Regions from separate parts of the Roseibium sp. M-1 genome, predicted to be linked through region 3. Evidence: predicted binding sites of a transcription regulator. Region 3 holds the regulator's gene; each other region holds the start of a gene.
What was found. Region 3 encodes LexA, which represses DNA repair genes until DNA is damaged. Its sites were predicted from a motif close to TGTTCNNNNTGTGTTCNG; they were not measured.
Positions count from the first base shown of each region.

Region 1: the regulator LexA is predicted to act here: its motif matches at 3,194-3,211, upstream of ACX3M4_RS27895 (ATP-dependent helicase).
Region 2: the regulator LexA is predicted to act here: its motif matches at 1,667-1,684, upstream of ACX3M4_RS18060 (YifB family Mg chelatase-like AAA ATPase).
Region 4: the regulator LexA is predicted to act here: its motif matches at 2,451-2,468, upstream of recA (recombinase RecA).

Region 1 covers NZ_CM137257.1:6,204,095-6,208,176, reverse strand. Annotated here, with positions in the region: gene ACX3M4_RS27900 (hypothetical protein) at 1-318, shown strand, start outside; gene ACX3M4_RS27895 (ATP-dependent helicase) at 726-3,161, opposite strand; gene ACX3M4_RS27890 (FAD-dependent monooxygenase) at 3,283-4,082, opposite strand, start outside.
Region 2 covers NZ_CM137257.1:3,996,317-4,000,398, reverse strand. Annotated here, with positions in the region: gene ACX3M4_RS18070 (MFS transporter) at 71-1,264, shown strand; gene ACX3M4_RS18065 (hypothetical protein) at 1,376-1,606, shown strand; gene ACX3M4_RS18060 (YifB family Mg chelatase-like AAA ATPase) at 1,741-3,267, shown strand; gene ACX3M4_RS18055 (zinc-dependent alcohol dehydrogenase family protein) at 3,270-4,082, opposite strand, start outside.
Region 3 covers NZ_CM137257.1:1,055,796-1,059,877, forward strand. Annotated here, with positions in the region: gene ACX3M4_RS04840 (acyl-CoA synthetase) at 1-978, shown strand, start outside; gene ACX3M4_RS04845 (hypothetical protein) at 975-1,847, shown strand; gene lexA (transcriptional repressor LexA) at 2,073-2,783, shown strand; gene ACX3M4_RS04855 (ComEC/Rec2 family competence protein) at 2,873-4,082, opposite strand, start outside.
Region 4 covers NZ_CM137257.1:6,547,804-6,551,885, reverse strand. Annotated here, with positions in the region: gene alaS (alanine--tRNA ligase) at 1-935, opposite strand, end outside; gene recA (recombinase RecA) at 1,261-2,334, opposite strand; gene ACX3M4_RS29490 (hypothetical protein) at 2,959-3,324, shown strand.

The DNA of each region.
Region 1 (4,082 bases), 1.5 Mb from region 3:
CCGCCTCCGGGAAGCGCTCCTCCTTCGCAGGAGGACATGCAGGCAAACTTCGAATCCCTGCTGTCAGACCAGATCGAAGCGGGCACGATCGACCAGGACCAGGCAGACAGGCTTCTGGAAATGTTCGAGGACGGCGAGCTTGGCGGCCCGCCTGCCGGTGGCCCTCCCCCGCTCCAAGGTGAAAGCGCTGGCGGCAGTTCCGTGGAGGACCTGATGAATTCCATCCTTGCGCAGCTGCAAAGCGGATCGAACTACGACGACAGCGGCGACCAGTCCTCGTCGTCAATTGCCTCCTTCCTGGCCGACTTCAGGGTCTGAAGCCCGGCGATACCCAAATCGCCTGGACGCCACTTTCCCTGTCAAACCAGGCGAGGCTTCCGGAACCTGTTCTCGCGCCCACATACCGGCGATTGCATGCCTCTTCCGGAAGACCGGCCGGCCACCTTCGGGTGGCCGGTTTGGTTTTGGGCGTCCGAATTTGGGCCGTATTCGCAATCGGCTTTTCAAACAAGTCAATCGGTGTCACCCCGGCCGAGCGTAGCGAAGAACCGGGACCCACTCGCAAATCCCCTTGGCAAAACCTTAGGATATCTGAAAGGTCTTTTTTCCCGTCAAATTGCTCTGGAAACGAGTAGGCCCCGGGTCTCGCGGTGCTCGCCCGGGGTGACGCTGAGCGAAGGAGCACTACTCAGAAGATGAGAGCCGGCCGGGACGGCAGCCGAAGGTCAATGCTTCTCGACGAAACTGTCGATGACCTTCTTCAAACCCGCCTTCTCGAAATCGATGGTCAGCTTGTTGCCCTCGATCGACTTGATGGCGCCATAGCCGAATTTCAGGTGGAACACCCGCTCGCCGACAGAATAGGCAGACGGCGTGTCGCTGACGGATTTGGCGATGAGTTCGCCTTCGATGGTCAGCGGACCCTGGCGCTTTTGCCGTGCGGACTGATAGCCACGACCGCTGTCCGAGAACCCGCTTGAGGATTGTTTGGCCCTTTGCGCCCGCTGCCAGCCCGGGGTGGAATAGCTGCCTGTGTCGAAAGGATCGCGGCTGTCGAAGCGCGAGGGACCGTAGCCGCCTCCGCCATAACCGCCATAACGGGACGAAGCTTCGGCGATTTCGACATGATCCGGTGGCAGCTCGTCCAAAAAGCGGGACGGCACGGTCGACTGCCAGAGGCCGTGGATGCGGCGGTTGGAGGCGAAATAGAGCTTGGCACGCTTCTTGGCCCGGGTGATGCCGACATAGGCAAGGCGGCGCTCTTCTTCCAGGCCAGCCCGGCCGCTTTCGTCGAGCGCACGCTGGTGGGGGAAGAGCCCCTCCTCCCAGCCCGGCAGGAAGACCGTGTCGAATTCCAGCCCCTTGGCCGAATGCAGCGTCATGATGGAGACCGCATCGGTGGCATCGGCGCTGTCCCGGTCCATGACGAGAGCGATATGTTCCAGGAAGCCAGCCATGGATTCGAACTCCTCCATGGACCGGATCAGTTCCTTCAGGTTGTCGAGCCGCCCCGGCGCTTCCGCCGAGCGATCCATCCGCCACATTTCCGTGTAACCGCTTTCGTCTAGGATGATCTCGGCAAGCTCGGTATGCTTGATCTGCTCAAGCTGACGCCGCCAGCGCTCGAAATTGTCGAGAACGGTTTTCAGCGCATTGCGGGGTTTCGGCTTCAGTTCTTCCGTGTCGATAAGCTGTGAGGCTGCCTGCATCAGCGGAATGCGTTCCGCCCTTGCAACGGAATGCACGAGCTTCATCGTCGCATCGCCAAGACCGCGCTTCGGCGTGTTGACGATGCGCTCGAAGGCAAGGTCGTCGGCCGGCTGCACGGTGCAGCGGAAATAGGCCATGGCATCGCGGATTTCCATGCGCTCGTAGAAGCGCGGACCGCCGATGACCCGGTAATTGAGACCAAGCGTGACGAACCGGTCTTCAAACTCGCGCATCTGGAAGGACGCACGCACCAGCACCGCCATCTCGTTGAGCGCATGTCCCTTCGTCTGCAGCGCCTCGATCTCATCGCCGATGGTGCGGGCTTCCTCTTCAGAATCCCATACGGAAGCGACCGACACCAGATCGTGGTCCGGTTCCTCGAAATCCGTGAACAGCGTCTTGCCGAGCCGCCCTTCGTTGAAGGCGATCAGATGCGAGGCAGCGGCCAGGATATGGCTGGTCGAGCGGTAATTGCGCTCCAGACGGATGACGACGGCGCCCTTGAAGTCATGCTCGAAGCGCAGGATGTTGTCGACCTCCGCCCCGCGCCAGCCATAGATCGACTGGTCGTCGTCGCCGACGCAACAGACATTCGGATTGCCCTGCGCAAGCAGACGCAGCCACAGATACTGGGCAATGTTGGTGTCCTGATACTCGTCCACCAGCATGTAGCGGAAGCGGCGCTGATAGTCCTTCAGCACGTCCGGCTGGGCTTTAAACAGCGTGATCACATGAAGCAGAAGGTCGCCGAAATCGGCTGCGTTCAGGATCGACAGGCGCTCCTGGTATTCCTGGTAGAGCTTGCGGCCCTTGCCGTTGGCAAAGGCGCGCGCCTCGCCTTCCGGGATGTCCTTCGGCCCAAGTGCCCGGTTCTTCCAGCCGTCGAGCATCCCGGCAAATGCCTTCGCCGTCCAGCGCTTGTCGTCAAGGCCTTCGGCCTGGATGATCTGCTTGATCAGGCGGATCTGGTCACCGGTGTCGAGGATCGAGAAGGACGACTTCAGCCCGACCAGCTCGGCATGTTTGCGCAGGATCTTGACGCAGATGGAGTGGAACGTGCCGAGCCAGGCCATTCCTTCCACATTGCCACCGACAAAACCGGCAATGCGCTCCTTCATCTCGCGCGCGGCCTTGTTGGTGAAGGTAACGGCGAGGATTTCCGACGGACGCGCCAGCCCGCTTGCCAGAATATGCGCGATACGGGTGGTCAGCACGCGGGTCTTGCCCGTACCGGCTCCCGCCAGCACCAGAAGGGGTCCCTCGGTGGTCTCGACAGCGAGCCGCTGTTCAGGGTTCAGACCGGTCAGATAGTCCGGCGCCCGCCGCGCCGCCATGGCCCTTGCGGCAATCCCCCCCTGCGGCCGCACCGGAGCAGGCGCGGGCTCGGCCCGCGTTCCGATCGGCTGAAAGGGATCGTCAAATGGATCGTCGTACCCGTCCGGGTCGGTCATGGTTTACTGGTCCGGTCTCAAGCGCTTGTTTTGAGAACAATATAGCAACAAAGCGGCGCTGACGAGGCGGGATTGGCCGATTTCGTGGGGAAAATATTGCTGTTTTCCAGCCACTACAGAGTCATTCCGGCCTGAGGCAGCCAAGCCCCGGCAGCGCGGCGCTGAGAACACCCTGCACGCCGGCGATGTCTGCAGCATCGTCCTGGCGTGTCCCGATGCGTCCGTCTGGGCGTACCCACATGGCGCAGCGCTCGATCACGCCGAGGCGGTTATGAGCTTTCAACTCGAGATCGGTCAGGAGGATTGTCTGATCATAGCCGAGGACGGTACGCGCCGCGGCCCCCTCGACACTTCTGGCAAGGACACGGAGCGACAGGCGATCCCCCGACGATTGGCATAGCGCGATTGCCGACCTGACCAACCGTTCCGCTTCCAGGCCGCCATCACCGATAAACAGAAGAAGGGTTTGCGCGACGCCGGCAAGCTGACTGCTCAGGTAACAAGATTGTCCGTCCGCCCGGGAAACACGGACATCGGTCGGCAGCAACTCACCGGGTCCCGGACCGAACTCCGGTGCGGTGCCGGAGACTGCCACGCTTTCGGCATAGGTTCCCAGAACGGCCTCATAGCCCGTACCGCCGTTTTGCAGGTAGTGCGACAGCTTGACCGCAAATTTCCGGAACGCTCTGGATCGTTCTGCCGGGTTGGCAATTGAAAACAGGTCGTCGTTGCCCTGGCTGAGATCAATCGCCGCCCGCGCAGCCGGGCGCCGTTCACTTTCATAGGTGTCGAGCAGAGCTTCACCCGCGTCGCCCCTGACGGCGGCGGCCAGCTTCCAGCCCAGATTGAGCGCATCCTGAATACCGCTGTTCATTCCGATCCCACCGCTTGGCGACATGGCATGGGCAGCGTCGCCCGCAA
Region 2 (4,082 bases), 2.9 Mb from region 3:
ACTCGCCTCCGCCAGCCTGTCATTCCGGCAGGCGACCGGCAATCGTGACAATGCGGCTTGACCCTGAAGGATGACCAAGAACATCGTTTCCGGCGCGCCTGGTGCCTGTGAGCCGATCCTGACCCGGACCCGCAGCCTGACGGCCGCGGGTCTTGCCATCGTGGCGGTCACCTATGGTCTCGCGCGCTATTGTTTCGGCCTGTTCCTGCCCGAGATCCGGCAGGAATTCGGGCTGTCGGCCGAGATGATCGGGCTCATTGCCGGTCTTTCCTATCTCGGTTATCTCGCCGCGACCTTCGCCGCGTCCTGGCTGTCGACCTTGTTTGACCCGAGGTTGCCCATTCTGCTCGGCGGCCTTGCCGCAGCGGCCGGCATGGCGCTGATCGCCGTCTCGACAAGCCCCCTGATGCTGGCGGCCGGCGTGTTCGTCGCCGGCACCAGCCCCGGTCTTGCCTATCCGCCATTTTCCGACGTGATCGTCCGGCAAACGGACCCCTCCCGGCAGAACGGCATCTATGCCTGGATCAATTCGGGTACCGGTTTCGGCGTTGCCCTTGCCGGTCCGCTCGCGCTTTATGCGGCCGGCGACTGGCGCCTGGCCTGGATGGCCTTCACAGGTCTTGCAGTCGCCGTGACGGCCTGGAACTACATGGCCTTGCCGCGCCGCCGCCGGGAGCCTGGTGCCGGACCGCGGCGGATGCCTCTCGGCATCCTGAAAGACCGCGCGGCCCGGGGCCTCTTCGTCTCCGCCTTTCTCTTCGGCATCGTCACCGCCGTCTACTGGACCTATGCGGTGGAGCTGCTGACGCTCCTCACCGGCAATCCGCGCGATGCCATCATGTTCTGGATCGTGCTCGGCATCGCCGGTGTGAGCGGCTGTTTTGCCGGAGGGCTCGCGGACCGCTTGGGCCTTGCGCTCGCCTACCGCCTGCTCACGATGCTGGTCGGCGCCGCGGTCGCCACGCTGCCGCTGCTCGTCGGAACACGGCTCGGCATTTATCTCTCCGCGGCCGCCTTCGGCGCGGGTTTCATCGTGCTGACGGCGCTCTACGGCATGTGGAGCATGCGGATCTTCCGGCAGGCACCGTCCGTCGGCTTCGGCTTCACCTTTTTCCTGATATCCCTCGGGCAAGGGGCAGGACCGGTCCTGAGCGGTTTTCTGATCCCGGTTGCAGGTCATTCCGCGCTGTTTTTCGCCGCCGGTCTTCTCTGCTGCGCCCTGGCAGGGTTCCATGTGCGGGAAAGGAACGGCCGGGCACCCTGACGGCGTGCCGGGGCCGGGCCCCGCTGCGTTTTGTCAATCTGCTGGCCTTTCGCGAAAATTGCAGGCATGGTTGTAGCACGTATTGATTGTTTTGATTTTGTGACTGGACCTATGACCCTTCCCCCTTCTGACGATGCCCCCAGGACCCTCGACATGGAGATCTGCCGGGCCCTTTATGAAAAAGACCCGGACCGCTTGCTGGAACTTGTGTCCGGCTGGATGGAGGCCAACCGGTTGACCCTGAGCGATGATTTCGAGATGCCGGCTTACCTGGAAGCGGTGCTTGTCCGCCGCCGGGCTTCGTTTCACGAAAACCAGGCTTCGTATGTTCTTGTGTCCTGATACCCCCGCGGCCGGAGTGGGGTGCCGGTCTCCTTTGACTTTCCCGGCCGGCAGACTGTTTGTTCTTTATATGTTCTTGCACCTGCCTGCCAGATGTGCTTGGCTTAGGCGCATCTGGAAGTAGAGGACAATGTATGGTCAGCCGCGTCACCACGGTTGCGTTTCAGGGTATCGAGGCTGTGCCGGTGGATGTGCAGGTCCATGTCGGGCCTGGCAATGTCCTCTTCAACGTCGTCGGCCTGCCGGACAAGGCGGTTGCCGAAAGCCGGGAACGGGTGCGGGCGGCGCTCTCCGCTTCCGGTCTGGCCCTGCCGGCCAAGCGTGTCACCGTCAACCTGGCGCCCGCCGATCTTCCCAAGGAAGGCTCCCACTACGATTTGCCGATCGCGCTCGGCGTGATGGCCGCCATCGGCGCGATCCCGGCGGAATTCCTGGAAGGCTACGTGGTGCTGGGTGAGCTCGGCCTCGACGGCACGCTGGCGCCGGTCAACGGCGTGCTGCCGGCCGCCATGGGCGCCAACGCTCTGGCCAAGGGCCTCATCTGCCCGCAGGCGAGCGGTGGTGAGGCCGCCTGGGCGGACAAGGACATGGACATCCTGGCGCCGCGCTCGCTCATTCAGCTGGCCAATCATTTCAAGGGCACGCAGGTGCTCAGCCGTCCGGTGGCAAAGTTGCACGGCAATGCCGGCCAGTTGCCGGACCTTGCCGAGGTGAAGGGTCAGGAAACGGCGCGCCGGGCGCTGGAAATCGCCGCCGCTGGTGGCCACAATCTCCTGATGACCGGCCCTCCGGGCTCCGGCAAATCCATGCTTGCCAGCCGTCTGCCATCGATCCTGCCGCCGCTCTCCCCGCGTGAACTTCTGGAAGTCTCGATGATCGCCTCGCTCGCCGGTGAACTGGCCGAGGGCAAACTGACCGACCGCCGCCCGTTCCGCACGCCGCATCACTCCGCCTCCATGGCGGCGCTGGTCGGTGGCGGGCTCAGGGCTCGGCCCGGCGAAGTGTCGCTTGCCCATAATGGCGTGCTCTTCCTGGACGAATTGCCGGAATTCAATCCCCAGGTGCTCGACAGCCTGCGCCAGCCGCTGGAATCCGGCGAGGCCGTGATCGCCCGCGCCAATCACCGGGTCACCTATCCTGCCCGCATCCAGCTGGTGGCGGCCATGAACCCCTGCCGCTGCGGCCATGCCGGCGAGCCGGGCCACCAGTGCCGCCGGGGCGAGCGCTGCGTTACCGATTATCAGGCAAGGGTCTCAGGGCCGCTTCTGGACCGGATCGATGTCAGGATCGAAGTTCCTGCCGTGACCGCGGCCGATCTCATCGGCCCGGCTTCAAGCGAAAGCTCCGCAGTCGTCGCCGCGCGCGTCGCGGCCGCCCGCGACATCCAGCAGCAGCGGTTTCTGGAGCTCGGCCTTGCCTGCCGCACCAACGCCCAGGCCCCGGCATCCGCGGTCGAAACCATGACCCGCCCGGACGACAAGGGCCTCGCCTTCCTGCGGGACGTAGCCGAACGCCTCGCGTTGAGCGCTCGCGGCTACCACCGCGTCCTGAAACTCGCCCGCACCCTCGCCGATCTCGACGGCCAGGACACGGTCGGCCGCATCCATCTGGCCGAGGCCCTGAGTTACCGTGGCCACGACATGTCACGCCGGGCGGCGTGAGGTCAGAACTGCGTCACCACCGTCGCCCCGACGCCCTCGAACTTGTCCATCGATGTCAGCGCCTCGATGGATTGTTCCAGGCCGATTTCCTTGCCTACCAGTTTCTCGGGGCTGAGCTTGCCGGTTTCGACCATCGCCAGCATCGCGTCGTAGCGATGGGCCTGCATGCCGTGGCTGCCGAGGATTTCCAGTTCCTGGCCGATTACCTTGGCCATCGGCACCTGCGGCGTCGCGTGGTCGGCCAGCATCAGGCCGATCTGCACGTGCCGGCCGCGGCGGCGCAGGTTCTGGATGGAATTGAAGCAGGTTGCCGGGTGGCCGAGCGCGTCGATGGAGACATGTGCCCCGCCCCGGGTGAGTTCGATGACCGCGCCAGCGACATCGGCGGTCTTAGCCGCGTTGACGGTGGCGACCGCGCCGAGGTTCCGGGCCAGCGCCAGCTTGTCCTCGGCAATATCGACTGCGATGACATTGGCACCGACAGCATTGGCGATCATGATGGCCGAGAGGCCGACCCCGCCGCAGCCATGCACCGCGACCCATTCGCCGGCTTTTGTCCGGCCCTGGTCGACGACACCGCGGAAGGAGGTCGCGAAGCGGCAGCCGAGGCTGGCGGCGGTGGCAAAGCTCATGCTATCGGGCAGCGGCACCAGGTTGAGATCGGCCTGGTGAATGCCGACAAATTCGGCAAACGAGCCCCAATGGGTGAAGCCAGGCTGGAACTGGGTGTGGCAGACCTGCTGGTGGCCGGCATGGCATTCGGGACAGGCACCACAGCCGCCGACAAAGGGCACGGTCACCCGGTCGCCCGCCTT
Region 3 (4,082 bases):
GGCACAAGCGAAGCAGATGCCTCCCTTGTGATCGCCCCTCTCTCCCACGGCGCCGGCCTGCAGATGATCGCGCAACTTTCGGCGGGGTCTGCCCATATCCTGATGCCGCAAGGCGGCTTCAATCCGGCACTCGCCTTCGAGCTCATCGAAAAACACCGGGTCAGCAACCTCTTCACCGTGCCGACAATCGTCAAACGGCTGGTCGAAGACCCGGCAGTTGACCATTACGACCATTCAAGCCTGCGCCACGTGATCTATGCGGGAGCTCCCATGTACCGGGAAGACCAGAAGCTGGCCCTGAAGAAACTCGGCAAGGTTCTGGTGCAATATTACGGCCTCGGCGAGGTGACCGGAAACATCACCGTGCTGCGGCCGCTGGACCACGTTCTGGAAGACGGTCCGGAAGCTCGCATCGGTACGTGCGGCACTGAGCGAACCGGCATCGAAGTTTCCATCCAGGACGAAGAGGGAACCATTCTGCCGCCGCATGCGACCGGCGAGGTCTGCGTGATCGGTGCGGCTGTCTGTGCAGGCTATCTGGACGACGATGCCGCGAACGCAAAATCCTTCGGCAATGGCTGGTTCCGTACCGGAGATATCGGCCATATGGACGAGCAGCGATACCTGTACCTGACCGGCCGTGCTTCGGACATGTATATTTCCGGTGGCTCCAACGTCTATCCGAAGGAAGTGGAAGAGGTTCTGCTGAGCCATCCCGGCATCGGTGAAGTCGCCATCCTTGGCATACCCGACCGGCAATGGGGTGAGGTTGGCCTCGCTGTCTGCGTTGCGGTTGCGGACTTGGCGACGCGTGATGTACCGACCGCAGAGGAACTCTCCGGTTTTCTTGACGGCAAGGTGGCCCGATACAAGATGCCGGCGCGTTATCTCTTCATCGAAGAGATGCCGACCAGCGCCTATGGCAAGATCACGAAAAAGCTTGTCCAAGAGTTCCTGTCGGAAAAGGGCCTGCTGTGAGGCGCCCCGCTCCCGTCAGGCTTGCGGACATCAGGCATCCTGGACCGGTTGCGCAAGATCGATCCCCGTTTGTCCCCTGCCGTGCCGACCCGGTTTCCATTGAAATTGAAGCCGGTGTCCCCTTTCTTGAAGCGCTGGGCACTTTTGCCGACAAGTCCGGTTACTGCTCCGGCGTTCTCGATCTCAGCGGCCTCACGCTGGCACCCTTTGACTATGTGATGCCCGACCGTGCAGTCGATGACCGTCATGCGGCCTGGTACAGCGACACGCAGACCTCCAGGGGGGCCGTCCTGGAAACCGCTGTTGCAATCCTCGGCTGGCGGGACGGAGCCTGGTTTGCGCACATTCACGCCTACTGGTTTGAAGACAGTGCCTGGCGTCTTGGCCATCTATTGCCGCAAACGCTCACCACAAGCCTGGCCGGTATGGTCTCCGGCTTCGGTCTCAAAGGTGCAATGTTCGAAGCCGCCCTGGACCCGGAGACGGAATTTACGCTCTTCCGCGTCAAACCCGATCCGGAGACGGCAACCGAACCGCAAACCAATGCCCTGATCACAACACTCGCCCCCTTTGCGGACCTTCACCACAGCGTCGCCGCTCTTGCCGGTAATCTTGGCGCAGGCACTTTCGAAGTCATGGGTCTCGGCAGCCTTGCCGGAGCGCAGTTTCTGGAAGGGCCGCCAATGACGGGCCTTATCTCCGAAATTCTTCTTCAACCCGGCATCAGAGGTTCTTCCGGCAAGGATCTCTCACTGCCGATCCGGGCAATAGACCTTCAAGGACGACTTTTCAGCGGCACGCTGAGCCCTGGCGGCGCGCCGACGTTGATTACCTGTGAACTCCTCTTGAGGGAGCCGGATCGCGGTTGACCCTCAGACGCCACCGGCTGTGACAGAATTGCTGACATCCGGTCGGCGCCGCCTTCAATTATTAAATCGTGCGACCGGCGGAAACCGGAACCGCAGAAAGATCCACTGCCCATATGCACTCTTCCAAGAACAGTAAGAGAACATTTACCCTTGCAGAACACAATGAGAACAGGTAATGTGTTCTTGATTTGTACCAGACTCATTTCTCGGTCAGGGGAAACCGGCATGTTGACGCGCAAGCAGTATGAACTGCTCATGTTCATTCACGAAAGACTGAAAGAAACCGGCGTGCCGCCGTCCTTCGACGAAATGAAGGATGCGCTCGACCTGCGGTCGAAGTCGGGTATTCACCGCCTCATCACGGCGCTGGAAGAGCGTGGTTTCATCCGCCGCCTGCCCAACCGGGCAAGGGCAATGGAAGTTGTTCGCCTGCCAGACTCAATTGCTCCCGGACTCGGTGCTCCCAGACCGCGCGGCAGCTTCTCTCCGGAGGTGATCGAGGGCTCGCTCGGAAAACCGGAACCGGCACGCCCTGCTCCCGAGCCTGCTGCTGGCGTTACCGAGATACCGGTGATGGGCCGCATCGCTGCTGGTGTGCCGATAGAGGCAATCCAGACGCACAGTCATTCGATTACGGTGCCACAGGAACTGCTCGGGCGCGGAGAGCATTATGCACTCGAGGTTCGCGGTGATTCCATGATCGAAGCCGGCATTCTGGATGGTGACACCGTCCTTATTCGTCGCACCGACAGCGCCGAAAGCGGCGATATCGTCGTTGCTCTGGTGGATGAAGAGGAAGCCACATTGAAGCGCCTGCGCAAAAAAGGCGCGTCGATTGCGCTTGAGGCCGCCAACCCGGCCTACGAAACACGCATCTTCGGTCCCGGACGCGTTCGTGTTCAAGGCCGCCTGATCGCGCTTTTTCGGCAGTACTAGAAAACGCGCAGTCACCGGATCTCTCGGGTCCCAGTTGATTGCTTTCGAAGAAACGATCCGTCTGTACGCACGCGTAGACCATTCCTGTTCTATGGCTTCGCGACTTTTGCTGTTGTTTTCCCCGGATCGGATCTCTTTGCCTTGGCGAGGCTTGCACGTGTCACCGTTCCGGGTCTGTGCCATGGACGCGGCGGGTCGGGAATGGCAAAGAGCAGCTTTGAAATTCCGGACGGGGTTTGGCGGTGATCAGGTGCGCTGCTTTGTGCTGCCGGAATGGTCTCAGGACTGGCTGCTGCAGCAGCGTGGACAACTTCATTCTCACCTTGATCTTCCAGCCATATGGCAACAGCGCCGCGTTTGAGACGCATCTGGCCGTCCAGGACGAGTGCAGCCCCGCAAGATGGCGGCGCGATTAGATCGGTCACGACAAGATCTGACTTTCGGCAATCCATCTCCAGGGCTTCGATCCGTTTGGGCGACGCAATCACGACAAGCTGAGCAGTTTCTGCAGGTTCCACCGCTCCTTTTCTGCCATGGGCCTTGACCACACAGCCGTCAGCGTCGCACTTTCTTTGAGGCGATTTCATCTTGCGCGACAAGATCTCCTGCGACGCTACCCCCTCCGCCTGCATCCAGAGCTCTGCAGCAAACGACCCGGTCCGGCCCGCGTAACGCAACTGGCCCGCTTCATCCCTGGCTGCCAGCTGGCTACCGCGGGCAGCGATCTGAATGTCGGGCGGGCGCGTTTCCACCGCGACCAGAAGACCGGCCAGGAGCGGCACCCCTGCAATCAGGCGTTTTTTGCCAGGAAGCAATAGACCGGCAAAGAGCGCAGCCAGAAGCAGCAGCGCGGCCAGCCCATCGAGACGGCCGAGCATGCTGTCATCCGCCCCCAACCCCGCCGTGAAGCTGGCGATTTTCAGAAGCAGCGACAAACCAAAAGACATGACCGCCAGTGGCAAAGCGGCGAGACCAAACGGCATCAGAACAAGTGCAATAACTCCCATCGGCATTACGATGAGCGAGAAGACCGGCATGCCGAGCAGGTTGCCGACAATTCCGTATGGCGCAATACGGCCGAAGTGGTGCGCCCCGATGATGCCTGTCGCCAGGCCGGCGACAAGTGCCGTAACAAATAGGCCCGCGATCCACTTGGACAGAAATATAGCAAGATGCCGCAAGGCGGAGGGCCGGCTCGGTTCAGAAAAATCGCCGCGGCTGCGTTTGCGCCAGAGGTCATAGACAGCGACGAGGCAAATCACCGCCGCAAAAGACGTCTGGAACCCTGGTGCAAACAGG
Region 4 (4,082 bases), 1.1 Mb from region 3:
GCATGGCGCATGCCGCGGCGCATGATCCGGCGCAGCACGTAGCCGCGGCCCTCGTTCGACGGCAGCACGCCGTCGGCGATCAGGAAGCTGGTTGAGCGCAGATGGTCGGCGATCACCCGGTGGCTGCCGGCGGCGGCCCCTTCCGCCTCGACGCCGGTGGCATTGACGGAGGCGGATATCAGCGCCTTGAAGAGGTCGATGTCGTAGTTGTTGTGAACGCCCTGCATGACGGCGGCGATACGCTCGATGCCCATGCCGGTGTCGATGGACGGACGCGGCAGGTCGAGACGTTTTTCCGGCGTCTGCTCATACTGCATGAAAACCAGGTTCCAGATCTCGATGAACCGGTCGCCGTCTTCTTCCGGAGAGCCCGGAGGGCCGCCCCAGATGTGGTCGCCATGGTCGTAGAAGATTTCCGAGCACGGGCCGCAGGGGCCGGTATCGCCCATGGACCAGAAATTGTCCGAGGTCGGAATGCGGATGATGCGGTCTTCGGAAAGGCCGCCGATCTTCTTCCACAGGTCAAAGGCCTGGTCGTCTTCGGCAAAGACGGTCACCAGGAGCTTGTCCTTCGGCAGGCCGAATTCCTTCGTCACCAGGTTCCAGGCGAGCTCGATCGCGCGGTCCTTGAAATAGTCGCCGAAGGAGAAGTTGCCGAGCATCTCGAAGAAGGTGTGATGGCGCGCGGTGTAGCCGACATTGTCGAGGTCGTTGTGCTTGCCGCCGGCGCGCACGCATTTCTGCGAGGTCGCCGCGCGGGAATAGTCGCGCTTCTCAAGGCCGGTGAAGACATTCTTGAACTGGTTCATGCCCGCGTTGGCGAACATCAGTGTCGGATCGTTGCGCGGCACCAGCGGTCCGGACTCGACCACTTGATGGTCGTTTTTCTTGAAATAGTCCAGAAAGGCGGAGCGGATTTCATTTACGCCGGTCATTCGGGTCTCGCATCGGTCCCAGCCCTCTCGAAACAGGGCCTGTTGTAAATCTGAAGTGCGCGGGATCTTGTCGCCGATCCGCGCCGGAACAGCCTTTTAACTTTGAGCACCAACCCTGTCCAGCGGTTGCGCCCCGCGACGCTACGGAAGCCGCTGCGTTTTCTCGGAATTACCGAAGAACCGATCCACCGCCCTACTGCCTGATTACACCTGAACAGCAAAAGGCCCCCTCCCGGTATTCGGGAGAAGGCCCTTGGAAGACCGGACAAGCGTCCGGAGCTTTAAGATGGCCGATTACGGCCAGGCCAATGAGGCCTTCGAAAAATCAATCCTCGGATTCTTCTTCCGGGGCGCCATCCGGATCAATGATCGCTTCGGCGATCAGACCGGCGTTCTGGCGGATAGCCAGTTCGATCTCTTCCGCGATCTCCGGATTGTCCTTCAGGAACTGCTTGGCGTTTTCGCGGCCCTGGCCGAGGCGCTGGCTGTTATAGGAAAACCAGGCACCGGATTTCTCAACGATGTTGCCCTTGACGCCAAGATCGATCAACTCGCCGGTCTTGGAAACGCCTTCGCCGTAGACGATGTCGAATTCGACCTGGCGGAAGGGAGGCGCCAGCTTGTTCTTGACCACCTTGACGCGGGTCTGGTTGCCGACCACCTCGTCCTTGTCCTTGATGGCGCCGATGCGGCGGATGTCGAGGCGGACGGAGGCATAGAACTTCAGCGCGTTGCCGCCGGTCGTGGTTTCGGGCGAGCCGAACATGACGCCGATCTTCATGCGGATCTGGTTGATAAAGATCACCATGCACTTGGACTTGGAGATCGAGGCTGTGAGCTTACGCAGCGCCTGGCTCATCAGGCGCGCCTGCATGCCCGGCAGGCTGTCGCCCATCTCGCCTTCCAGTTCCGCCTTCGGTGTCAGAGCCGCGACGGAGTCGATGACGAGGACGTCGATCGCGCCGGAGCGCACCAGCGTGTCGGCGATCTCAAGCGCCTGCTCGCCTGCATCCGGCTGGGAGATCAGGAGATTGTCGATATCGACGCCCAGCTTGCGGGCATAGATCGGATCCAGCGCATGTTCCGCATCGATGAAGGCGCAGATGCCGCCGCCCTTCTGGGCTTCCGAGACGGCATGTAGGGCAAGCGTGGTTTTACCTGAGGATTCCGGCCCGTAGATCTCGACGATGCGGCCGCGCGGCAGGCCGCCGATGCCAAGGGCGATATCAAGGCCGATCGATCCGGTCGAGACCGCCTGGACCTCGACAACCTGCCCCTGGCCCATCTTCATGATGGATCCCTTGCCGAAGGCGCGTTCAATCTGGCTGAGCGCTGCGTCCAGCGCTTTTGTCTTATCCATCTGGCTGCTTTCTACGAGACGAAGTGTACTTTGCGACATAGCTTGCGTTCCTTATTCCACGATGGACGCGCCGTTTCAATGAGAGGTTTGTACACATTTTGTTCTCATTTGACAAGTCATCAAAACCGATTGGTATTTAAATAGAAATGCCCGTTTGTTTCCAATATGTTCCGCATACGCCGAAACGAAATTTCCGTAACGTTAGCGAAAAATGGAACATCTCGTGATTCTGCGGGGTGGGGGAATCAGACTGTGAACTTCGTTACCGCCTTAGTACCCCAAGCCGGCAACCATGGTGTCACAAGAATTTCCGAATTCGCACATTCGCGAACTTCAGGCCTAAAGGTAAGGTTTATTTGAAAATCGAGCGAGTCGTCACTGGACACTATCTGCACCCCGTCTTCAAAACCGTGCATTTTGATGCCTTTGCAACAGATGCAGCCCCAACCAAGGGAACAAGCAATGCACAATCAGTGGACCGGAGGACTTCAAAATTTTTCTCCTGTTCAGTAATTTGCATAAGCAGAAGCAAAAGCAAGGAATTGATCAAAATCAATTACCCTCACTTTTTATAAATATTTGAATTCCTTCATTTTTTGAAGTAGGGTTTGAATAATTTTAAATTGGCACATTTGGAAAAACGCAAACTTCAAGAGCGAACCAATGAAGACGATTATAGTCTGTTGCATAGTTGCATTGATTAACGGCTCTAGTTTGCCCGCCTTTAGCCAGAGTTGCGAGAATCTCGCGTATCAATATCTTCAACGACCAGATGATACTACAACTAGAAAATTATTTGGTTGCCTAGAAAAAGAGTTGGGTATTCAAAATTCAAAGGTACCACCATCTGCAGATTCCGAGGGACCAAACAGCACTACGCAACGCGGAACCTTGGCGCCAGAACAAGGCGCTGAGGATAGACCTTTAGGTTCTGAAAACAATCGCCCTAGAGATCTTTTGGAAGAAGAAATACGACGTGACATCTATAGGGACCCTAAAGGCGAGTTTCGAGGAGGTGGCTGGGGATGATACTTGAAATTTTACCAGAATCCGCAGGGGTAAATTTACTAGTCATTTTCCTAACTGTTAGTATATTTGTTTCTTTATCTGTCACTATTGTGACTCAATTAATTGGAAGCAGAACAAAATTTAGGTCCAAAACTCCCGTTGGAATGCAGTCTTCTAGGTTCTTGCTCAGCTTGATCTTCACGTTATCGCTACTGGGTACCGCAGTAGGCATCTTAAGTGGATGGAGCAGAGTCGGTGTAGTCGGCAGTGTTATCCCATCCGTGTTAACTTTAGTTGGCGCTTTAACTGTATATTTGTTTGATCGACGCCGCAGCGAAACAGTTATTGTATCCATAAGCACAATTACATTCACAATATGTCTTTTTATTGGATTTTTGACAGGAAACCAATTTCGAAACCCATCAGAAACGCATTTAGCATATCGTGATTTTTGCTTATCCGCGTTGTCCAATCCAGGAATACTCAACAACACTGAAGGGTATTGTCGGTTTTTAACTGGAGCCGGTGATCAATGTTGGTCGACTCTATTTGAGAATACGGCTGCATATAAATTCCCAGAGAAACCTTTACTTGAGAAGCTTCAAATTTGGGACGACGTTAGCAGACAGCGTGTCTCTCACGAGCGGCGGGAACGCGGCTTGCGTCTACTTGAGCAACTTCGACCTAGTGGAGCGAATTTGACATTTGAGTCCCGCTCGCGGCTAGGCTGATTCTCAAATGTCAAATTCAAAAGCTCCACTAGAATCATATATTTATCT